One region of the Janthinobacterium sp. DSP2-3-3 genome, then DNA from elsewhere that is predicted to be linked to it. Evidence: predicted binding sites of a transcription regulator. Region 1 holds the regulator's gene; the other holds the start of a gene.
What was found. The regulator sigma-54, encoded in region 1, starts transcription at its own class of promoters, with help from an activator protein. The targets are predictions, from matches to a motif close to TGGCANGNAANCTGCTTT.

Region 1 (12,221 bases):
GAAAGAAGCCTGTCCGCTGAACCTGGCGCCGACGGCCAGCACCACCGTGACCCTGGCCCTGGGCGATGCGATCGCCGTGGCCTTGCTCGACTTGCGCGGCTTCAAGGAAGAAGATTTCGCCCGCTCGCATCCTGGCGGCGCCCTGGGCCGTCGCCTGCTGACGCATGTGCATGACGTCATGCGCAGCGGCGAACGGGTGCCCAAGGTACCCGTGGACGCGTCCTTGCTGCAGGCGCTGGAAGAAATGACGAAGAAGGGCATGGGCATGACGGCCGTCGTCGATGCGAATGACCGCCCTGTGGGCGTGTTCACCGATGGCGACTTGCGCCGCATGTTCGAGCGCGTGCAGGATTTCACGCAAGTGGCGATCCGCGACGTCATGCATGCGCAGCCGCGCAGCATCGCGCCCGAGCGCCTGGCCGTCGACGCCGTGGCCGTGATGGAGCAGTTCCGCATCAACCAGATGTTGGTCGTCGATGCCGACGGCAAGCTGGTGGGCGCCCTGCATATTCATGATCTGACGCAAGCGAAGGTGATCTGATGGACAGCGTAGCGGACAACTTGGCGCGCGCGGCCAAGGTCAAACTGATGATCTTTGACGTCGATGGCGTGCTCACCGACGGCAGCCTGCATTTCGGCCCGGATGGCGAGATGATGAAAACGTTTAATGTGTATGATGGCCTGGGCATCAAGCTGCTGCAGGAATCGGGCGTGCAGACGGCCATCATCAGCGCGCGCCGCTCGGCCATCACGGCGCGCCGCGCGCAAGACCTGGGCATTACCCATGTGCACCAGGGCGGCCACGACAAGCTGACGCCGTTTCGCGAACTGCTGGCGCTGACGGGCTTGACGGAAGAGCAATGCGGTTATATCGGCGACGATGTCATCGATGCGCCCATCCTGCGCCGCGTGGGCTTTGCCGTCAGCGTGCCGGGCGGGCGTCCGGAAGTGCAGGGCCTGGCGCACCATGTGACGCAGGCCGGCGGCGGCCGCGGCGCGGTGCGCGAGATCTGTGAATTCCTGCTGCGCGCCCAGGACAACTATGCGCGCGTCATGGCGCCGTTCCTGGAGTGAGGCGCATTGCCATGCCGCCAGTGACATTTGAAAGAGTGAAATCCTATGCGTAAGCCAGGAGGCGCCCATCGCTGGCGCATGATTTTTACCGTGCTGGGGGCCGTCGTCTTTGCGCTGGGCAGTTTTTGGCTGTTGGAAGTGATGAACAAGAATGCCCAGGACATCACGGCCAGCAAGCATCTGGATGAGCCAGACTATTTCATCACCAATTTCAGCCTGGTGCGCATGGACTTGACGGGCAAGCCCAGCTATATCGTATCGGGCACCAAGCTCACGCATTATCCGCTGGACGATTCATCCGATATCGACCAGCCCTTCGTACGCAAGCTCACGCCAGGCATGCCGCCGATGAACATGAATGCGGAATTGGCGCATATCGACCAGGACAATACCCGGCTGCAACTGCACCGTAATGTCGTGATCGACCGCGTGGCCAGTCCGAAGGCGCAGAAACTGACAGTCAAGACGGAAGCGCTGACGGTGTTTCCGGACGAGGAAAGAATGGAAACGGACGTGCCTGTCGATATCCTGACGGGCGCCTCGCGCATCAATGGCATCGGCATGAAAGCCAATAACGCTACCGGCGTGGTGGAAGTGCAGAATGCGCTGCGCATGGTCCTCCCGCCGAAACCGCGCCCGGCCGCGGCGGCAAAATGACAGAATGAAACAAGGAAACCATACTATGAAGAACATCTTGCTGTTGACCGTATTTTCTCTGGCCATGATGGGCGTGGCGCATGCCGAGAAGGCCGATTCCGAGAAGGAAGCCGTCATCACGGCACGTAGCGGCCATGTCGATGACGTCAAGCAGGTGCGTACCCTGACGGGCGACGTCGTGCTGGTCAAGGGTACTTTGACCATGAAGGCGGGCCGGGCCCTGATCACGGAAGATCCGCAAGGCTACCAGTTCATTACCTTCTGGGCCGATCCCGGCAAGCTGGCCACCTTCCGCCAGAAGCGCGATGGCGCAGGCGATCTGTGGGTCGAAGGCGAAGCGGAGCGCGTGGAATACGACAACAAGACGGAAGTGGTGAAACTGTTTTCCAAAGCCAAGCTGACGCGCCTGGAAGGCACAAAAGTCACTGACGTGGCCAATGGCGCCTTCATCTCGTATGACAGCCGCAAGGAAGTGTTTGCGATGGAAAATTCCGACAGCGGCACCAGTACCGCGGATGGCGGCAGCGTGCGCATGGTGATCCAGCCGAAGACCAAGGCACCGGCGGCGGAGAAAGCGCCGGCCACGCCTGCGCCAGGAAAGAAATAATGGACAATACTCGTTGCGGCAGCACCCTGATCGTTCGCGGGCTGCAAAAAACCTATGGCAAGCGGCAAGTCGTGCATGATGTTTCGCTGCAAGTCGAATGCGGCGAAGTGGTCGGGCTATTGGGTCCGAACGGCGCCGGCAAGACCACCTCGTTCTACATGATCGTCGGCCTGGTGCCGTCGGACGGCGGCAGCATCGATATCAGCGGCGTGGACATTTCCCGCCTGCCGATCCACCGCCGCGCGCAGATGGGCCTGTCGTATCTGCCGCAGGAAGCATCCGTGTTTCGCAAGCTGACGGTGGAAGACAATATCCGCGCCGTGCTGGAAATCCAGACCGTCGAAGGCCGTCCCCTGAAGAAGGCCGAGATCGAGGAGCGCCTGGATAAATTGCTGGCCGACTTGCAGATTGAAAAGTTGCGCGAGAACCAGGCGCTGTCCCTGTCGGGCGGCGAGCGGCGCCGCGTGGAAATCGCCCGCGCGCTGGCCACCGACCCGCGTTTCGTGCTGCTCGACGAGCCGTTCGCCGGTGTCGACCCCATCGCCGTGATCGAGATCCAGCGTATCGTGCGCTTCTTGAAGGAGCGCAATATCGGCGTCCTCATCACCGATCATAATGTGCGCGAGACGCTGGGTATCTGCGACCGTGCCTACATTATTAACCAGGGCTCGGTGCTGGCGTCAGGACGCCCCGACGACATCATCGCGAACGAGTCGGTACGCCGGGTCTATCTGGGCGAACACTTCCGCATGTGAGCCAATGAAACAATCATTGCAGCTGCGCACTTCGCAGCACCTGGCACTGACGCCGCAGTTGCAGCAATCGATACGCCTGTTGCAATTGTCTACCCTGGAATTGCACCAGGAACTAGAGCAATTACTGACGGACAATCCCTTGCTCGAGCGCCTCGACGATCCGCTCGACCGTTCGCTGCGCCTGCTGTCCGATGGCGCCTTGAGTTCCACGGCCGCGCCGGCCGATGCACCGCCCCAGCCGCCAAGCCAGGAGGCGCCTGCAGCGCCGGCCGAAGCGGAGACCTTTGATGGCGAGGCTGGCGACAGCCCGGCCGCAGCGGATGGCGGCGACAGCGATTGGAGCGAGGCGAGCCGGGGCAAGGCGCCCGACGACGAAGATTCGCGCCCGCAACTTGAAGCCCATCACTGCACCCTGCGCGAACATTTGATGGAGCAGATGCGCGTGACGGTGCTCGAATTGCGCGACCGCGCGCTGGTCGAGCTGATCATTGACGCGCTCGACGACAATGGCTACCTGGAAGAGTCGCTCGACGACATCCTGGCACGCCTGCCGCAAGAGCTGGAAATCGACGCCGACGAGTTGCGCACGGCCTTGTCCCTGCTGCAAAGTTTCGATCCGCCCGGCGTGGGCGCGCGCAATGCGTCCGAATGCCTTGCCTTGCAAATCAAGCGTTTGCCGCATATCGCCATGGTGACGCGGCGCATGGCCCTCGTCATCGTGGAAAAGCATCTGGCCTGGTTTGCCCAGCGCGATTTCAACAAGCTGAAAAAAGCCCTTGATTGCGACGAGGAAGACTTGCGCGAAGCGCAGACCGTGATTCGCCAGTGCAATCCGCATCCGGGTGCCGTCTTCGCCTCAGATGTGTCCGATTACGTGGTGCCCGACGTCGTCGTCAAGCGCGCGCGCAATGGCTGGCAAGTCACCCTGAACAACGACGTCATGCCGCGCCTGCGCGTCAACGCCATGTACGCCAACTTGCTCAAGCAGGGCAAAGGTGAGGGCGCCATGGGCGCACAGTTGCAGGAAGCCAAGTGGCTGATCAAGAATATGCGCCAGCGCTTTGACACGATCTTGCGCGTGGCGCAGGCGATAGTAGAAAGACAAAAGAACTTTTTCTCGCATGGGGCCGTTGCCATGCGCCCCCTTGTGCTCCGTGAAATAGCTGATACACTGGGTTTACACGAGAGTACTATCTCGCGGGTAACAACTCAAAAGTACATGCTGACCCCGCATGGCATGTTTGAGTTGAAATATTTCTTTGGTAGCCACGTCGCCACCGAAGCGGGGGGCGAAGCGTCATCGACGGCGATACGGGCATTGATCGTGCAACTGACAGGAGCAGAAGACCCTAAAAATCCTTTATCCGACAGTAAGATTGCGGACATGCTGGGGGAACAAGGCATGGTGATTGCGCGACGTACTGTTGCCAAATACCGGGAAGCGTTGAAAATTCCGCCAGTGAGCCTGCGTAAGTGTTTGTAAGTTTTTTTCGGTTCCTCTGCGGGCCGGAGTCGATGGACCGCACGAACCCGATCATCTTTAGGAGTGTGTATGAATCTCACCATCAGCGGACATCATCTCGAAGTCACACCAGCCATCCGTGAATACGTACAAACGAAGCTGGAACGCGTGAAACGTCATTTCGATCAAGTCATCGATATTGCCGTGATTCTGACCGTGGATAACCTCAAAGAGAAAGAAAAACGTCAAAAGGCTGAAGTCAACCTGCGTCTGAGTGGCAAGACCGTCTACGTGGAAAGCCTGGGGCAAGACCTGTATGCCGCGATCGATACCCTGATCGACAAGTTGGACAGGCAAGTGATGAAGTACAAAACCAAAGTGCAAGGGCACGGTAAAGAGGCGATCAAGCATCTGCCAGACAACTCGGACGAAGAATTCGCCGCCGCCTAAGAACACCAAAAAACCTACTGCGCGTCGCGATTTGCGGCCTCCGATGCTTACTGTGCATATGCACAGCTCCGCTTCTCAGCCACAACTCACATCTGCTCGCTACGGTTTTCCCACGTGTTCTACGGCCTGCGACTTTGAACCGGTTGTGATCAACTAAGGGCGCACATTGCGCCCTTTTTTGCGCCCGGACCTGTCAAACGCAATATTCCCCTCGCAAGCGCTAGAATGTTCCCGTTCTCACTTTTTTCATTTTGCCATGAGCGACTTCGTCCAGACCTCCATTCGCAACCGCACGGGCCACATCGTGCTCGACCGCCCGAAAGCCTTGAATTCCTTGTCGCTGGACATGGTGCGCGCGCTGAGCGCGGCTTTGCTGGCCTGGCGCTACGATCCGCAGGTGGACGCCGTCGTGATCCGTTCCAGTAGTGAAAAAGCCCTGTGCGCCGGCGGCGACATCCGTTTCTTTTACGATGCGGGCCTGGCCACGCCGCAAGGCGGCAGTGCCCAACTGGAAGATTTCTTTACGGAAGAATACGCCTTAAATCATTTAATTCATTTCTATCCGAAACCGTATATCGCCGTGCTGGATGGCGTGGTGATGGGCGGCGGCATGGGCGTGGCGCAATCCGGGCCAGGCAACCGCCTGCGCATCGTCACGGGCCGCACGCGCATGGCCATGCCGGAAGTCAATATTGGCTTGTTCCCGGACGTGGGCGGCAGCTATTTTCTTTCCCGCCTGGCGGGCCAGCTGGGCCTGTACCTGGGCTTGACGGGTTTGACGATCAACGCGGCCGATGCCCTGTACACGGGCCTGGCCGATGTGTACCTGCCTGAGGCGCAGATGGGGGCGCTGTTGGACCTGTTCGAATCGACGCCGGGTGAGGCCTTGCCGGTGGCCATCAAGGCGCTGGCGGCACCGTTCCAGGCCGAGGCGGGCGCTTCTGTCTTGGCCGCGGCGCGCGCGGCGCTGGACCGCCATTTCGGCGCCCCTTCCGTTGCCGCCATCATGGCTTCGCTGGCGCAGGATGACAGCGTGTTCGCCAGCAAGGCCTTGGCGGCCATGCGTCTGCGTTCGCCGCTGATGATGTCGGTGACCCTGGAATTGCTGCAGCGGGGCGCCCACCTGGGTCTGGCCGATTGCCTGCGCATGGAGCGCACGGTGGTACGCCACAATTTCGAGCATGGCGAAGTGATCGAGGGCGTGCGCGCGCTGGTGGTCGACAAGGACAATGCGCCCCGCTGGAATCCATCCAGCCTGGACGAAGTCGATGCGGCCATGGTGGCGCGTTTCTTCGCTCCCGTCTGGCCGGCCGCCGCACATCCGCTTTACCGTCTGAATTAATTAAGAGCGCTCGCGGTGGCGCAGAACCACGCGCTCGTTGGGGCCGAAGTATTGCGCCAGCCGTTCCGCCATGTACACGGAGCGGTGCTGGCCGCCCGTGCAACCCAGGGCCACCGTCAGGTAGCTGCGGTTATCGGACTTGAATGACGGCAACCATTTCTCGATGAAGGCGCGGATGTCGGCCAGCAGTTCCAGCGCGCTCGGTTGTGCGTCGAGGAAGGCGATCACGGGCGCGTCGCGTCCGTCGAGCGGGCGCAGCGCCAAGTCGTAATAGGGATTCGGCAAGGCCCGCACGTCGAAGACGAAATCGGCGTCCAGCGGCACGCCCAGCTTGAAGGCGAACGATTCAAAGAACAGGGTCAGCGGGGCGCGTTCGGCGGCGACGATATCCTTGATCCAGGCGCGCAATTTGTTGGCGCTCAGTTCCGAGGTGTCGATCACATGGCCCAGCTGTTCAATGGCAGACAGGCGTTCGCGCTCTTCCGAGATGCATTCGATCAGGGTGCGGCGGCTGGCCGGATTCTGGTTCGGGCGCAATTCGTGCGACAACGGATGGCTGCGCCGCGTTTCGGAGAAACGCGCCACCAGTGAATGCGTGGTCGCCGTCAAAAACATGACCTTGACGTCGTGCCCTTGGTCGCGCAGCAGCGCCACATTGTGTGGCAGGCTGGTCAGCGACTCGGCACTGCGCGCATCGACGGCGACGGCCAGTTGTGGCGTCCCTTCGTCGAGCAGCGTTTGCACCAAACTGGGCAGCAAGGCCGGTGGCAGATTGTCGACACAATAATAGCCGGTATCTTCCAGCACATTGAGCGCGACGGATTTACCGGAGCCGGATATTCCGGTGATAAGGACGATATGCATACGCCGATCATACAATAAAGATCGGCGCTGCGCTCCCGAGGCAACTATCTTTACAAATTATTGCAATTTGGACTGGAGTGTTGGTTAAGCAAATGCTGGTGTCTTACCGAGCTCTCAATCCCCACTCATCGCCAAACGTTGGTGTCGCAGGGATTTCGGAGAGCGCTGCTCTCCGCCTGCGCAACGGTTCGCCCTTGCAAGGGTGAACTCCACTGCAGACTAGTCACCGCTCATAGCTAATCTCTGCCGCTCCATGAACTCCTGCAAGGTATCGATGCCGCGCAGTTGCAAAATCGTATTGCGCACGGCCGCTTCCAGCAGCACGGCGATGTTGCGGCCGGCGGCGACGGGGATGACAACCTTGCGCACGGGCAAGCCGAGTACGTCTTCCGTGGGGAACAGGAAGGGCAGGCGCTCGACTTCTTCTTCCAGCGCGTTGCGGCGCACCAGATGCACGATCAGTTTCAAGCGCATCTTGCGGCGCACGGCCGTTTCGCCAAAGATGGCCTTGATGTCGAGCAAGCCCAGGCCCCGCACTTCCAGCAGGTTTTGCAGCAGGGGCGGGCAGCGGCCTTCGATCATGTTCGGCGCGATGCGCGAGAATTCCACGGCGTCATCGGCCACCAGGCCGTGGCTGCGCGAAATCAGTTCCAGGCCCAGCTCGCTCTTGCCCAGGCCAGAGTCGCCCGTGATCAGCACGCCGACGCCCAGCACGTCCATGAACACGCCATGCATGATGATGCGCTGCGCCAGCTTTTTCGACAGGTAGACGCGCAGGAAGTCGATCACTTGCGCGGCCGGCAGCGGGGTGGAGAACAGGGGAATGTTTTGCTCGTCGCAGATGGCGAGGATGTCGGGCGGGGTTTCCAACCCTTGCGCGATGATCAGCGCGGGCGGGCCGCCAGCGATCAGTTCGCCAATCACGTGGGTGCGCGTATTGACCTTCAGGCGCTGGTAGTAATTGATTTCCTGGTGGCCGAAGACCTGGATACGGCCTGGATGGATCAGGTTCAAGTGGCCCACCTGGTCGGCGGCCGACGAGACATCGCCCGAGATCAGGCGCTCGCCGCCGGGGAAGCCGGCGAACCAGCCCAGTTGCAGACTTTCACGATTATCGTCGTACAGGCGTTGTATCGTCAGTGGCGTTTGCAACATGGCAGTCTTCTTCAGGAGTGGAGGAATACCTGAAGTTTAACCCGCCGCTTGCAGACTGGGTTGCCAATTGACGATGCGCGAATGCACGGATTTCGGCTCCGGATCCGTGGCCAGCGCCGTGCGGAAAGCATCGTCGGAAAACATTTCGGCAATTTCCGACAAAATTTCCAGATGTTGCTGGGTGACATGATCGGGAATCAGCAGGAAAAACAGCAGATTGACGGGCTTGCCATCGGGCGACTCGAAGGGAATCGGCTCGGCCAGGCGCACGAAGGCGCCCAGCGGCGCTTTCAAGGTCTTGCTGCCCTTGACGCGGCCGTGCGGTACGGCCACGCCATGCCCCAGGCCTGTCGAGCCCAGGCGTTCGCGGGCAAACAGATTGTCCGAAACGGTAGAGCGGGCGATGCCGTAGTTGTTTTCGAAGATCAGGCCGGCTTGCTCGAAGGCGCGCTTTTTACTGGAGACTTCCAGGTCCAGCAGGACGTTTTCGAGGGATAGTATTTTGCTAAGATTAGTCATGACACTCAATGAAATGGTGCAATGCGCAGAGGGCTTGCGAGCCGAATTATAGGCCTGTTTCTGCGGCCTGTAACGCCAATTCTCAACAGTATACGCCCGCTGTGGGCGCAGTGTGCGCTACAGCCCATGTCGCCATCATTTTGGCAAAAAACCAACACCGGGGTGTATCGGCTATTTCTTGATTAAAAACACGCGCCGCGCCGGTTTTTCCGCCGCCGAATGCCGATTTTCCGATTTTTCAGCGTCTTTGAGATGCACCGGTGCACTACTGCAACGTTGTTTTAAAACACCGCCAACATTCCTGTTGGCATGATTTCAAGGTGTTGCGCCGTGTTACTGGCGCGCATTACGCAGATTGCCCGGCATCGCGCCCGTGCTGTAGTTGCTGCGCCACGGATTGATATCGAGTCCGCCGCGGCGCGTATAGCGCGCATACACGGACAGTTTTTGCGGCTTGCACTGGCGCAAGATATCGACAAAGATGCGCTCCACGCATTGCTCATGGAATTCATTGTGTTCGCGGAAACCAATCAGGTAGCGCAACAGGCTTTCCTGATCGATCTGTGGTCCTGCATACGCGATCTGCACGCTGCCCCAGTCCGGCTGGCCCGTCACCAGGCAATTCGATTTGAGCAAGTGTGAGATGAGTTTTTCTTCCACCGGAGCTTCATCCAGCGCTGCCTTCAAGAGTTGCGGCGAAGGCGTGTACTCGGTAATTTCCAGGTCCAGGCGGTCGAGCAGTACGCCATCGAATTCGCCCATTTTGAGCTTGCCAAAATCTTCCTGCAAGGTCAGTTCCACTTGCACGGGCGCGCCAAAACCCGTCGACAAATCCTGCTTGAGCAGGGCCAGCAGCGCATCCGGGCCGTCCAGTTTGGTCTGGTTGAACGAGTTCAGGTACAGCTTGAACGATTTCGATTCAATGATGTTCGGCGAATCGGCCGGCGCGCTGACCTTGGCAATGGCCACCTGCGGCTTGCCGCGCTGGTTCAGCCATGACAGTTCGTAGGCATTCCAGATATCGAAGCCAAAGAACGGCAGTGTGCCGTGCAGTTCCAGTTCATCGCGCTTGCCCTGGCGGGGAATCGGGAACAGCAGTTCCGGTGCGTAATCGCTGCGGTAGGCGGAGTTTTTGCCCAGGGGCGATTGTTCGGCGAGGTCGTGGGTGGCGGTCATGGTCGTGTGGCGTGAATTCAGTCAAGCACGCATGGTAGCCTAATTCCCCCAGCGGCGAGTAGTCGCCGTTGGGAGGTGATGCTTAACCCAAAAACAGCTTATACACAGGATTGCTGCTTTCATCCCAGTAACGGTACCCCAGGGTGTCGAGGAAGCGGGCAAACTCGCCCATCTCGTCGGGTGGCACTTGCAGGCCGATGAGGATGCGGCCCACGTCGCCGCCCTGGCTGCGGTAATGACACAGGGAAATATTCCAGTTCGGCGCCATGCTGTCGAGGAAGCGCATCAGCGCACCGGGGCGCTCTGGGAATTCAAAGCGGTATAGCAGCTCGTCCTGGGCCAGCCGGCTCTTGCCACCGACCAGATGGCGGATGTGCGACTTGGCCAGCTCGTCGTGCGTCAGGTCGAGCGTCTTGAATTCGTGTTCCTCGAATGTCTTCGCCAGCACGCCCGATTCATGCCTGTCGGCAATTTGAATGCCGACGAACACGTGCGCGGCTTTTTCATCGCTGATGCGGTAATTAAATTCCGTCACGTTGCGCGCGCCGATGAGTGAGCAGAAGCGCTTGAAGCTGCCTCGCTGTTCGCGCATGGTGACGGCAAACACGGCTTCGCGGAACTCGCCCAGCTCGGCACGCTCGGCGACGAAGCGCAAGCGGTCGAAATTCATGTTGGCGCCGCAGGCGATGGTGACCAGCGTCTGGTTGACGACAGGGTGCTTGCTCAGGCTGGCCCGCTCCACATAGGCCTTGGCACCCGCGATGGCCAGTGCGCCGGCCGGTTCCAGGATGCTGCGCGTATCCGTAAACACATCCTTGATGGCGGCGCAAATGGCGTCCGTGTCGACGATAATGACTTCATCGACATATTGCTGTGCCAAACGGAAGGTTTCTTCGCCCACCAGGCGCACGGCCGTGCCGTCCGAAAATAGCCCCACGTCGGGCAGGGTGACGCGTTCGCCCGCTTTCAGCGAGCGCGCCATGGCGTCCGAATCGACCGTTTGCACGCCGATGATCTTGATGTCGGGGCGAATCTGTTTCACGTACGCAGCCACGCCGGCGATCAGGCCGCCGCCGCCGATGGCGACGAAGATGGCGTGGATGGGGCCGGAATGCTGGCGCAGGATTTCCATGCCGATCGTACCCTGGCCGGCGATCACGTCCGGATCGTCGAACGGGTGCACGAAGGTCAGCTTCTGTTCTTTTTCCAGGGTCAGCGCGTGGTTATAAGCATCCGTGTAGGACTCGCCGTGCAGCACGATTTCCACATGTACGCCACCGCGCGCCTTGACGGCGTCGATCTTGACGGGGGGCGTGGTGGTGGGCATGACGATGACGGCGCGGCAACCCATGCGCGCTGCCGACAGGGCCACGCCCTGGGCATGGTTGCCGGCCGAGGCGCAAATGACGCCGCGCTTGCGTTCCGCATCGCTGAGCTGGGCCATCTTGTTGTAGGCGCCGCGAATCTTGAAGCTGAACACGCTTTGCATGTCTTCGCGCTTGAAGTAAATCTGGTTGTTCAGGCGCTGCGACAGGGCTGGGGCCAGTTCCAGCGGCGTTTCGGTGGCGACGTCATAGACGCGGGCGGTCAGGATTTTCTTGAGGTAGTCGATGTTCATAGTCTGCTAGCAAGTGATTCTGGGCCAGAAAGGCTCTGGAGCGTGTCGGTCGATAGCGGCGGCGCGGCGGCGGATAGCCTGGCGACAAATAATGCTCTGTGGAACTAGGGGCCGGTGAGCCCTGGCTGGTCGGCGCGGATTGTGCGGCGCGCAAGCTGCGCTTCATTATAATGGAGAGCCTTACTGCATCGCGAAGTGTTCCATGATCGAATCCGCAATCGCCTGGCTGCTGCAGCTGATCGCAGCGCCGGAAGTCGGGCTGACATCGATCTTTCTGATCAGCTTTATTTCCGCCACCTTGCTGCCGCTCGGCTCGGAGCCGGCCGTGTTTGCCGTCATCAAGGCCAATCCCGCGTTGTTCTGGGCCGCCATCGGCGTCGCCACCCTGGGCAATACCTTGGGCGGCATCGTCGACTACTGGATGGGCTACCGTGCCAAACAGGCGTTCGCCAAGGAGCGCGACACGCGCTGGTTCCGCTGGCTGGCCCGCTATGGCGCCAAGACCATGCTGCTGGCCTGGCTGCCGCTCGTGGGCGACCCCC
Region 2 (12,221 bases), on a different contig from region 1:
TCGGTGTATCCAGGCCGGCTTTCGCACTCGATCACGCCCAAGTGCTGTTGCACGAAGGTTTGCGCCAAGGTCAGTCCCAAACCGCTGCCGCCTTCCCTGCCCGATACCAGCGGGTAGAAAATCCGGTCGCGGATCTGGGGTGCGATGCCCGGTCCATTGTCAATGATATGCAAGTCTAATGCCAGGCCGTAACGGACCTTGGCCAGGGTCACCTGGCGCGCCACGCGCGTCTTGAAAATCAGCTCCGCATCGCCCGCCTCGATGCGCTCGGCCAGGGCTTGCGCCGCGTTGTGCGCGATATTGAGCACGGTTTGTATCAATTGTTCCTTGTCGCCGCGAAACTCGGGGATCGAAGCGTCGTAATCGCGTGAAATGGTGAGGCCGCTGGGAAACTCGGCCAGGATCAGGCTGCGCACGCGCTCGCACACTTCGTGGATATTCACGTCGCCCACGATATGCGGGCGGCGGTGCGGCGCCAGCAGGCGGTCAACCAGGGTTTGCAGGCGGTCCGCTTCCTTGATGATGACTTGCGTATATTCGCGCAGCTCGCTCAGGTGCAGGGCTGGCAATTCCAGCTCCAGCAGCTGGGCCGCACCGCGGATGCCGCCCAGCGGGTTCTTGATCTCATGCGCCAGGTTGCGGATCAGCTCCTTGTTGACCTGGCTCTGGTCGAGGATGCGCTCCTCGCGGTCGAGTTTTAACTGCTGCACGTTCTCGCGCAGCTCGATCAGCACGCTGTCGCGCGGCGCATCGAGCGCGCTGATGATGCTGTGCACGCGCAGCGGCTCGCGCCCCAGGCGTTCCAGGCTCAGGTCCTGGCGCAAATCGGAAAATTTATGTTCGAGCGCCTGCGCGCAGATGCCGGCCAGCTCCTCGGGATTGAGGAACAGCGCCGTCAGCTTTTGCCGCGACAGGGCTTTCAGCGAGCTTTCCAGCAAGTTTTCTGCCGCCGCGTTGGCATAGCTGATGCGGCCGTCGCCATCGAGCAGAATCACGGCCGAAGCCAGCAAATCAAGGCCGGCCAGGTGGGCGGGACGGCTGGAATGGTTGTCTATTGTCATGGTCTCGTCATCGGATATTGGCGATCTCGCGTTTCAGGGCTTCGACGTTTTGCTGCGTTCGGCCAATGTTGTCCTTCAACTGCGCCAACCGCTCCTGATATTTCGCATAGTTACGCTCATTGCCCTGGCGCTCAGCTTGTCCGGCGTTCAACTCCAGGCGCTGGGCCGCCAGTTTCTGCTCTTCGCTGCGCAATTCGTCCTGCAAGATCTGGCGCCGGTCCAGGTCGCGCGCCCGCTGCTCGGCGCCATCGACCTTGGGAAAAGCGCCGGCGGCAGGGGCCGCCGTGGCTGCCTGCATGGCGGGCCGGGCCGGCACACCGGCCAGCGGCGCCGTCTTGCGTGGCGGCTCCGTCATGGCGCCGGGCAAATCGAGCAGTTGGCAATGCGCGCCAGCACGCTTGTCCGTATACGTCTTGTGTCCCTGCGCATCGGCGCAGACATACAGCTGCGCGTGCGCCTGTGCCGCCGCGCCCAGCAATCCTGCCATCAGCGCTATTCTGTAATGCTTGGTCAATCTTCACTCCTGTCGGCACATGCCATATCGTTCCTGGGCCGACTATACAACACCGCACTCTCACCGCCTTGGCGTACTGCATAAAAAAACGCGGGCAAGACCATCGCCTCACCCGCGTTTTTTATTCACTACCGGCAAGTTGCCGGCATGGCGCCATTACAGCGAGTAGTACATGTCGAACTCGGCAGGATGCGTGGTCATGCGCATGCGCTGCACGTCCTGCATTTTCAGTTCCAGGTACGCGTCGATCATGGAATCGCTGAACACGCCGCCACGGGTCAGGAACTCGCGGTCCTTGTCCAGCGCATCGAGTGCTTCTTCCAGCGAAGCGCACACGGTAGGGATCAGTGCGTCTTCTTCTGGCGGCAGATGGTACAGATCTTTCGAGGCAGCTTCGCCCGGATGGATCTTGTTGGCAACGCCGTCCAGGCCAGCCATCAGCAGTGCGGCGAAGCACAGGTACGGGTTCGCCAGTGGATCCGGGAAGCGCGCTTCCACGCGGCGGCCTTTTGGATTGGCCACGTGCGGGATACGGATCGAGGCGGAACGGTTTTTCGCCGAGTACGCCAATTTTACTGGGGCTTCGTAGCCTGGTACCAGACGCTTGTACGAGTTGGTGCCCGGGTTGGTGATCGCGTTCAGTGCCTTGGCATGCTTGATAATGCCGCCGATGTAGTACAAGGCGAAATCGGACAGGCCGGCATAGCCGTCGCCGGCGAACAGATTTTTGCCATCTTTCCATACGGATTGATGCACGTGCATGCCCGAACCGTTGTCGCCAACGATAGGTTTCGGCATGAAGGTGGCGGTCTTGCCATAGCTGTGCGCCACGTTCCACACCACGTATTTCAGGTTTTGCGTCCAGTCGGCGCGCTCGACCAGGGTCGAGAAGCGGGTGCCGATTTCATTCTGGCCTGCGCCAGCGACTTCGTGATGATGTACCTCAACCGGGATACCCAGCGATTCCAGAATCAGACACATTTCCGAACGCATGTCCTGGAAGCTGTCCACGGGTGGCACCGGGAAGTAGCCGCCCTTGACGGTAGGACGGTGGCCGCTGTTGCCGCCTTCAATGTCCTTGCCGGTCGACCATGAACCTTCGTCCGAACCAATCTTGACGAAGCAGCCCGACATGTCGATCTTCCAGCGCACGCTGTCGAAGATGAAGAATTCCGGCTCAGGGCCGAAGTAGGCGGTGTCGCCCATGCCCGACGATTTCAGGTAGGCTTCGGCGCGTTTCGCGATCGAGCGCGGGTCACGGTCGTAGCCCTTGCCGTCCGACGGTTCGATCACGTCGCACTGCATGAACAGCGTGGTTTCTTCCATGAACGGGTCGATATTAGCCGTGTTTGGATCCGGCAGCAAGATCATGTCGGATGCTTCAATGCCTTTCCAGCCAGCGATCGAAGAACCGTCAAAGGCGTGGCCCGACTCGAATTTATCCATGTCGAAGTGCGACACGGGAACCGTCACGTGCTGCTCTTTACCACGGGTATCGGCAAAGCGGAAATCAACGAATTTGACTTCGTTTTCTTCTACCATCTTCAAGACTTCTGCGGCTGTCATTGCCATGCGTATCTCCTAAATGAATGTGGGGTGAGCCGACCTTAATGCGTCTGGGCTGATGAAGCGAAGCAAACATTGCGTGCCACCAAAACTCATAAGGATCATAGCAGATTCCATGCCAGCTTCAGGAGCACCCTGGCGCCAGCAACAAAATTACTGCCATCCCAGTGAAAGTTTTCCTGCCCGCGATTTTCACGCGCGTTTGCGTCACATCAAGAATGCACTATGCAAGTGCAAAAAACGAATAACGCACTATTATCGTGCATTTTTCGCAGATTTCTGAAAAATGCCTTGTCGTGGTGCGCGCGCCGTGCACCGTGACTTCCCGTTTGCGGGACGCGGACGGCGCACTATAATCGTTCACACCTATCCACTTTCATCGAGGACGCCATGACTACCGCCGCCGACATCCTGACCACCGCCCGCAGCCGGGCCAATGAAGGTACGCCATATGCCGGCGCCGTCACGCCGCAGGAAGCGCATGCGCTGCTGCAGCACGATGCTGCCGTCAAGCTCATCGATGTGCGCACGAATGCCGAGCGCGACTGGGTCGGCCGGGTCGACATCGCCGATACCCAGCATGGCGCGGTACAGTGGGCCACGTATCCGGGCGGCGTGCCGAATCCCGACTTCCTCGCGCAATTGGCTGCCCAGGCCGACAAGGACGAGGTGCTGCTATTCCTGTGCCGCTCCGGCGTGCGTTCGCGCCATGCCGCCAAGCTGGCGACAGAGCACGGCTATATCAACTGCTTCGACATCCTCGAAGGCTTCGAAGGCGACAAGGATGCGGACGGCCACCGCAAGCAGATCGGCGGCTGGTGCAAGGCGGGATTGCCTTGGCTGGGCGCCTGACGCTGGCCGCCTGATTAACTGAACAGGGATTGATCCGGCGGGCCGCCGCGCTGCTCGGGCGCAAGCTGTCGACCCCCCTCGTTTAAGTGCTCAGGCCGGCTCGCCCGCTTCAAGCGCAGGATGCTCACCCATCAAGGTCAAGATGCGCTTGCGCACGAAATTGATGTGGCTGCGCAAGCCATACAGACCATCGGCAAACGACAGGGGAATCGAGATCTGGTTGACCATTTCCTCGATCTGGTCCAGCCGCTTCAACTGCGCCGCATACACTTGCGCACGCTGCTCTTGCGGCACGTCTTCCAGCGCCTGCTCGACCGTGCGCAACTGGCCATACCAGCGGTACACGCGCGAGCGGATGCGCCACACGTACAGCGGCGGCACCACGCGCGACAGGGGCAGGATCAAGGCACCCAGCGCCACCACCAGCACCCACATGCGGTCAAAGAAATTGGCCAGCCAGAAACTCATATAGCGCTGCAGCACGGGCGCGCCATCCTTGTAGAACTTCAGTGCTTCAGGCGCCACGGGAATTTCCGTATAGCGCGCGGACGGGAACTGCCCCTGTTGCTGGAACCAGCCCGTACCGCCATGAATGCCGGCCGCCGCCTGCACGAACAGGTCGATCAAGGCAGGATGCAAGTCTTCGCGCGCGACTAAAGTGGCGGTCGGCGCGATCAGGTGATAATCCTGCGCGGGAATGTTGCGCCCCAGGTCAACGATGCCACGCGGTAAGACGACATGCGTGAGGAAAGGCAGGCGCCGCGTGTACGCCTCGGCTTGCGAAAAATCAAACAACTTGATGCCGGGCGTTTGCAGCAGCATCTGGATCAGCGGCGCTTCCGGCGCCGAACTGAACACGAGGCCGTCGATGCGCCCTTCCAGCAGCTCCACCGTGGCAGGCGTGTTTTGCAAATCGCTCACGGTCAACTCGTTCGCTTCCACACCATTCACGGACAGCAACTGCCGGAACAAGCTGGGCACGCCCGTGCCTTCCGGTCCCAGGTTGATCTTCATGCCCTTCAATTGCGTCAGTTCGGTCACCACCTTGTCTTCGCGCAAGAACAGCCAGACGGGTTCCGTAAACAGGCTGCCCAAGGATATGAGGCCATGCCGCTCGGCATCCGCGTGTTCCGTTGAGCCGCTTTGCACGAAGGCGATATCGGTCTTGCCGCTATTTAAGCGCTGCAGGTTTTCCTGCGAGCCCAGCGACGGCTGCAAGCTCACCTTGATGCCGTGCTTGGCCAGAGTGGCCGCGTATTTCTTGCCGAATTCTTCATACGCGCTATTGTCCTGCCCCGTCGACAGGCTCACCTGGCGCGGCGGCGCAGGGTCGACCAGCCAGTAAGCGAGCGCACAAAAAGCGCCGACCAGCAGCAGGGTGGGACCGGCGGTGGCGAGGAAATCGCGCACGGAAAAACGGCTGAACGCGAGGATTTTGGACATGTGGTGGCGCATAGGTTTCATGGGTGGCTACGATGCCAAGAAAAGCCCAACTATGCAAGGCACTTTCACATGCGCGGCGTGGCCATTTCGGCTACAGTGGCAGATCGATCACCTGCCCCCTGGAGCCCCGCATGTTGAAAATTCTTGGAAAAGCCGCCTCGATCAATGTCCGCAAAGTCTTGTGGACGTGCGAAGAACTCGACCTGCCGTACGAACGCGAAGACTGGGGCAGCGGTTTTCGTGCTACCGACGACCCCGCCTTCCTGGTCTTGAACCCGAACGCCATGGTGCCCGTGCTGCTCGATGGCGACCTGGTGCTGTGGGAATCGAACACGATTTGCCGTTACCTGTGCGCCCAGGCGGGCCGCGATGACTTGCTGCCGAGTCATCCCCGCGCCCGCGCGGAAGTGGAAAAATGGATGGACTGGCAAATGGGTGACCTCAACAATAGCTGGCGCTACGCCTTCATGTCGCTGGTGCGCCACAGCCCGGTGCACCAGGATGCGGCGCAGCTGGCGGCCGGTATTGCCGGATGGAACAAGATGATGGGCGTCCTCGAGCAGCAATTGCAGCGCACGGGCGCGTATGTGTGCGGTGAACAGTTCACCCTGGCCGATATCGTGCTGGGCCTGTCCGTCAAGCGCTGGCTGACGGCGCCGATGCAACGTCCCGACACTCCCGCCATTGCCGCCTACCATGCGCGCCTGGAAGGTAAAACCGCCGTATTTGCTGGCTAGATCTGCTGCATGCTGTCCATGCATCCTTCTCTTCCTCAAAAAAAACCGGCCGTAAAGGCCGGTTTTCAGCTGTCACGGCGCCTTAATTCGTGCACTGTCTGGCTACGCCTTCGGCCGGCGCAGGCGGCTCGATCAGCGGCATCAGACTCGGCGCCAGGGACACCAGCAATTGCACAGGCAAGGCGCTGGTGAAATCGTAGTTCTTCGATTCCGGTCCCCGCACATACGCCGTCATGCTGCCATAGAAGCGTTCGCCGATATTGAACACAAACGTGGCCGAACGGTTCACATAACGCGACTCGATCAGGCGGCCACCGGCGCCATACACGTCGAAGCGCTGGTCGCCCGTGCCCGTCTTGCCGCCCATGGGGATCGGCACGCCGTCGGCGCCGACAAACGCCGTCTTCGCCCGTTTCGCCGTACCATCCGACACCACTTCTCGGATGGCCTTGGCGACAGCCTTGGCCACGTCCGGCGACAGCACTTGTTCCGCCTCCACCTTGCTGCCCCGCTTGACCATGGTGTCATACGGCGTATTGGCGGCGAAATGCATGGAATCAATGCGCACGCTCGGCTTGCGCACGCCATCGTTGACGATGATGCCCATCAACTCGGCCAGCGCGGCGGGACGGTCGGCCGAAGCGCCCAGAGTCGTCGCATACGACGGCACCAGCGAGTCGAACGGATAGCCCATCTTCTTCCACTGGCGGTGGATTTCCAGAAAGCCCTCCACTTCCAGCAAGTTGGCGATGCGGCGGTCCTGCGCATGCTTGCGATGCGTATTGAACAGCCATTTGTACACTTCCTGGCGTTCCTTTTCGCTGGCCGCCACCATCTGCGACAGAGTGGAACCTTCGTGTTGGCGCAGATACGCCACCATCCACAGTTCCAGCGGATGCACATTGGCCAGATATCCCCGGTCGGCCAGCGACCAGTTTTCCATCGCGTACTGCTGGTACATCTTGGCAACGCGCTCGGGCGGCACTTCGTTTTGCGATGTCAAGTTGGCGTTGAGGAAATCGCCGAATTCCGCTACCGTGCCCTTCGGATTGACGGTGCGGAAAATATTCGCCAGGCGCACAGGGGTCGGGCGGATGCTGGCCAGCAGGATCTTTTCCTGCTCGTCGACGCTCTTGCCGCGGTACTTCTGGTAGAAGCGGTGCAGGAACTCGCGCCCTTCCTTGTCGGCAAAACGGCTCAGGTACTGCGCGCGGCGCGGGTCGTCCGCATCCGCCAGCAGCGAGGCCGAGGAATCGGGGCGCGAGAACATGTAGTAGCGCGCCACGTCGCGCATCAGGCGCACGAACACCAGGTTGGTCGACTGGCGCAGCGCCTGCTGCAGCGTCATGATGCGGCTGTCGTCGAGCTTGGAAAAGTTGCCAAAATGGTGCAAGCCGCCGCCCGTGAAGAAGCCTTCGCCAGGGTTGCCCGAATATTTACGTTCCATGGCAGCGGCCAGCATGGCGGGCAGCTTGCGCGCCTCGCCGAGCGGCAATGGTTTCAGGTAAGCAATCGCCCACTGCGACAGCATGTCCTTGGGATCGACGGCAATCTTGCCCAGCTCGGCGGCGCCCATGCCGCTGTAGCGCTGGTGCAACTGGTCGATGATGTCCATATATGTCACCAGGGTGCGCAGCTTGGCCGTGGAACCGAGGTCGAGCTTGGCGCCCTCGTTGATGTCGAGCGGCTGGTCGAAGTTATCCGTTTGCACGCGCAGCAAATTGGCTTGCTCGCCCTTTTGCAGCAAGGTAAAGCTGTAGACTACATTGGCCGGGTCGCCATTGCCCAGCATGCCCTTGCCCGTCAGGCCGGCCGCTTTTGCCACTTCCGGATCGCGCAACTCGCGCAAGACCTTGGTGACGGCGTTTTGCGCCTGCGCGTCAAGCGTGCTGACCACTTTCAGGTCGAGGCGGTCGAGGTTGTACAAGCGCGGATCGCCGAGCATGCTGGCCAGGTGATTGCGCACGGCATTCGAGGCCTTGCGCGTGACGAACGAAGTGGACGCTTCCGACTGCACGCCCGAAGCCGTCGACGGGCGCAGCTTCTCGGCGATGGCCGCATTGCGCAACTGCGGCGAAATCACGCCCGCTTGCCCCAGCAAGCGCAGATGGCTGTTGGTCAATTCTTCCAGGTCGGCGCCACCGGCCACCAGATAATGCGAGGGACGGCGCTGCGCGATCAACAGGCTCAGCGCCTGCTTGTAGGCCAGCGCGCTGCCCGGTTGGTCCATCTTACCCTTGAGCATAGTCTTCACTTCGGCGAACGGACGGCCATACCAGACCCACATGCCATCGCCAATGCCGTTGACCTCGCCAAAACCGCTTTTGGCCGACAGCGGCACGGTATTCAGGTAATTGACGACGATCTTGCGCCGCGCTTCCATGGTATTTTCGCCATCCTGGTACGAGCGCAGGCTGGCCGAAATCATCTGCAGCAACTTGTCTTGCATGGAACTGGTGCGGCCGTCTTCCGAATGGCGGTATTTTTCGATCTGCGTGGCCAGGGTGCTGCCGCCACCGCCCCGGTGGCCGCCGAACAGGTTCAGCGCCTTGTCGAGGATGGCTTTGCTCAAACGGTCCCATTCCACGGCGGGATTGCGCTCGGGCGTGCCCGGGTCGAGCAATTCGCGGTTTTCGATGAACAGCAGGCTTTGCACCAGCGCCGGTGGCGCTTCGGCAAAGCTGTCGAACATGCGCTCGGGATAGCTGGCCGCGAACAGCGGCGCGGCGCGGCAATCGAGGATGGTCAGTCCGGCGCGGTTTTTCTCGTGATAGGTGGCAAAGATGCCCCGGTCGACCAGTTGCACCATCTTCGGCGACATGCGCGCCTGCGCCGTGACGGCATAGTCGCGCGCATTCAGCTTGCTAATAAAGTCCGGCAGGCTGGCATAGCCGAGCCGCTCGTCATACGGACCATGCTGCGGATAGCGGATGGCGCCCGCCGGTGCGGGGCCAGGCTCGACCTTGAACGTCACCTGGCGGTCCAGGCGCGTGAAAAACTCGGCCTGCAGGGCCGACGTGCGCACTTCGCGCATGACGAACCACGCCACGCCGGCGATCAGCGCCAGCACAATGATGGCAAAGATCGGCCAGATGCGCGAACGGCGCTTCTTCGGCGGGCTCGCCGGCGGCGGCGCCTCGGCAGCTGGATCAGAGGGGGGCCGCTCTTGCGCGGCCAGGTTGTCGCCTGTGTCTTTCATGGGATGCTGGGGTAAGGTTGGGTTTGGACGGCGCGGAAAATGCGGTAGCGATACCGCTCCGCGCAGGATAAGACGAGGGCCAGCCAGAGCCGGTCACAACAAAACTTGCTTAACATGATGTCCATACCAATGAATCAAAAAACACGCTACTGCACAGGCAGGCAACCCCGCGTTTGACACGCCAGGCTCCTGTTCACCATTCCACCACATCGGCATGAAAACGACTGACGAGCGCACACAAAAATCTTGCTTCATTGAAGATTTTCGCAAAAAAACAACGTCCTGGAACGTACGCTTGCGTACATAGATGCAAGGCGGACTGGACGCTGGCGAAAAAGCCGCCGGCGCCGGGCTGGCAGCAGCTCAGATGGTGGTGTATTCCGCGTGCAGGGCGTCGAGCGCGGCGCGCATGTCCGCAAAGGCGGCCGCCGCTTGCGCCGGTTCGCCCTTGACGCCCAGTTCGATATGCCGGCGCGTCTGCGCATCGCCCACGCTGGGCAGGCTGAACACCTTGATCAGCGGAAACTCCGCTTCCAGACGCACCATCAGCGGCGTCAGCAGGGACTCGGCCGTTTCATACACGAGCAAGGCATGTTCCGCGTGCGGCACCTGGTTGAACAGGTGCGCATAATGCGTGTCGAGTACCCATTCGATCATGGGCCAGGACATGACGGGAAAACCCGGCACGAAATAATGTTCGCGCACGGCAAAGCCGGCAATCTTGTTGTACGGATTCGGAATCAGCTCGGCGCCTTCGACAAACTCCGCCATTTTCAGGCGGTGCAGGTTTTCCGGCGAGTTCAAGTCCGCCGACACGCCCGCTTCCTCGCCCATTTCCGTGATGCGCTGCTCGATATTGAGCTTGCCCTGCGGATGCAGCACCAATGGCAGACCCAGCGCATCGGCCGCCGCCTGGCGCGTATGGTCGTCCGGCGTGGCGCCGATGCCGCCAAAGCTGAAAACGATGTCGCCGCTGGCAAAACTGCGCTTGAGCAAGGCGACCAGGCGAGCCGGTTCGTCGCCCACATATTCCGCCCAGCTCAGCTGCAAGCCGCGCTGCTTGAGCATGCTCACTACTTTCGGGAAATGCTGGTCAGTGCGCTTGCCCGACAGGATTTCGTCGCCGATGATGATCAATCCGATAGCCATGGAACTTCCTCGTAGAATTCGACAAAAATACTCAAGCGTCCGCCGGCGCCACGTCGGTCATGCCGCGTACGCCCCGCAAACGCGACAGTGCTTCCAGGCAGTAATACTGGAACCACAGACCCGTAAAGATAAAGATCAATACATACAGCCAGATGGCGAACGCCGCCAGGAAGGGGAAGAACACCACTGACATCACGCCGCCCATCCATAGCATGCCCGGCACGGCGCCGGCCGCGCCGGAGACCATGCCGATGGCCAGCAGGGGCCAGCGCTGCGTGCGCATGATGGCGTGGCGCTCTTCCACGCTGGCATAGTCGGCCATGGCGTCATACGCCATCACGCGGTAGGTCAGCCAGCCCCACAGCACCGCTTGCCCCACCAATGCGGCGGGCGGAAACGCGTACAGGGGCAGCAAGACTACCCAGACGACGATGAACAGCAAGAACGTGGCCAGCGAGGTGCCGACGCTGCCAGCCAAGCTGCCGCCATGTTTCTTGTCCAGTTGCGGAAAGTGCCGCCCGCCAATGTGGCGGCCGATGGCCGGCATGGCGAACAGGCCCATGAAGATCAGCGCCGTCAATATCATCAGCGGCAGCAACATGAACATGGCGATCAGGGGCACGATCACGGCTTTCAGCACGCCCAGGCCAAAGGTGGCCAGCACCTGGCCGCTGCTGCGGAAGAAATCGTATTCGGTAAACAGCGCATGCAGGCTGTCGATCAGCGGCTGCAGGCCCACATACAGCAGAGCGCCCCACAGGATCACCGACAGGATGAATGGCGCGACGCTCAGCAGCAGTATCTTGCCGTGCAATTGCGACAGCAGGGCGCGGCCATACGAATTCAAGACATTACGCATCAACGGCGTCCTTTTCGTTTCAATCTTGCAAATTCCACCATGCGGCGCAGGCCCAGCCATTGTTGTTGCCAGAAGCCGCTGCCATAGTTGCGCCCCGGCCGGCCCACGCCATGACTGTCGATACGGGCCAGCTGGTCGCGCACGCCCGTGCGCACATAGCCCTCCGAGAAATTCGCGGTGCCCAGCAGCATATCCCAAATCGGCAAGACCACGCCGAAGTTGCAACCGCCCATGCTGCCCTTGCCTTTCGATTCATGCCCCACGCCTATCGCATGATGCGTGCGGTGGAAACGGGGCGAGATCAACAGCCGCTCGCCGACGCGGCCGAAGTGTATCCGCACATTCGCATGCTGCAAGCTTTGCAGAATGCGCGAAATTGAGACCAGCAGCACATATTGCCCAGGCGGCACGCCAATACCGAGCGCCACCAGCGCCATCACTACGTCGCGCAAGAAGTCATCGAGCAAGTGGTTGCGGTCATCGCTCCACAAGTTCATGTTTTGCTGGCTGTGATGCAGGCTGTGCAAGCCCCACCACCAGCCGAAATGGTGCGAGGCCCGATGGTAGCAATAATCGACGAAGTCCAGTATCACAAAATAAATGATAAAACTGAGCAAGGGACTGATGCCGGGCAACAGCGATTCCAGGTTGAAGGGATGGATATTATCGAAACGCAAGGCGCCCGCCAATGCATCCATCAGTGGATCGAGCGTGAAGAAGACCAGCACGGAAAACAGGCCGATGCGGTGCAGCACCGTGTAAATAAAGTCGTTCCATCGGGCGCGCGCATCGGTGATTTTTTGCGCGGGAATCAGGGCTTCGAGCGGACGTAACACAAAAA

Region 2: glnA (type I glutamate--ammonia ligase) is a predicted target of sigma-54. The motif match lies at 3,245-3,262, and genes of this name have one in related genera.

What each region holds. Positions count from the first base shown of each region.
Region 1 covers NZ_JAFCWA010000008.1:219,568-231,788, reverse strand. Annotated here, with positions in the region: gene ACP7DE_RS17730 (KpsF/GutQ family sugar-phosphate isomerase) at 1-541, shown strand, start outside; gene ACP7DE_RS17725 (KdsC family phosphatase) at 541-1,074, shown strand; gene lptC (LPS export ABC transporter periplasmic protein LptC) at 1,120-1,731, shown strand; gene lptA (lipopolysaccharide transport periplasmic protein LptA) at 1,757-2,338, shown strand; gene lptB (LPS export ABC transporter ATP-binding protein) at 2,338-3,093, shown strand; gene ACP7DE_RS17705 (RNA polymerase factor sigma-54) at 3,098-4,576, shown strand; gene hpf (ribosome hibernation-promoting factor, HPF/YfiA family) at 4,646-5,005, shown strand; gene ACP7DE_RS17695 (enoyl-CoA hydratase/isomerase family protein) at 5,262-6,347, shown strand; gene rapZ (RNase adapter RapZ) at 6,348-7,211, opposite strand; gene hprK (HPr(Ser) kinase/phosphatase) at 7,431-8,366, opposite strand; gene ACP7DE_RS17680 (PTS sugar transporter subunit IIA) at 8,403-8,885, opposite strand; gene queF (NADPH-dependent 7-cyano-7-deazaguanine reductase QueF) at 9,219-10,061, opposite strand; gene ilvA (threonine ammonia-lyase, biosynthetic) at 10,144-11,679, opposite strand; gene ACP7DE_RS17665 (YqaA family protein) at 11,882-12,221, shown strand, end outside.
Region 2 covers NZ_JAFCWA010000013.1:118,129-130,349, reverse strand. Annotated here, with positions in the region: gene glnL (nitrogen regulation protein NR(II)) at 1-1,061, opposite strand, end outside; gene ACP7DE_RS23180 (DUF4124 domain-containing protein) at 1,069-1,548, opposite strand; gene glnA (type I glutamate--ammonia ligase) at 1,732-3,147, opposite strand; gene ACP7DE_RS23170 (rhodanese-like domain-containing protein) at 3,532-3,993, shown strand; gene ACP7DE_RS23165 (TAXI family TRAP transporter solute-binding subunit) at 4,084-5,436, opposite strand; gene ACP7DE_RS23160 (glutathione S-transferase family protein) at 5,568-6,173, shown strand; gene ACP7DE_RS23155 (transglycosylase domain-containing protein) at 6,256-9,372, opposite strand; gene ACP7DE_RS23150 (competence/damage-inducible protein A) at 9,736-10,521, opposite strand; gene ACP7DE_RS23145 (EI24 domain-containing protein) at 10,553-11,380, opposite strand; gene ACP7DE_RS23140 (sterol desaturase family protein) at 11,380-12,221, opposite strand, start outside.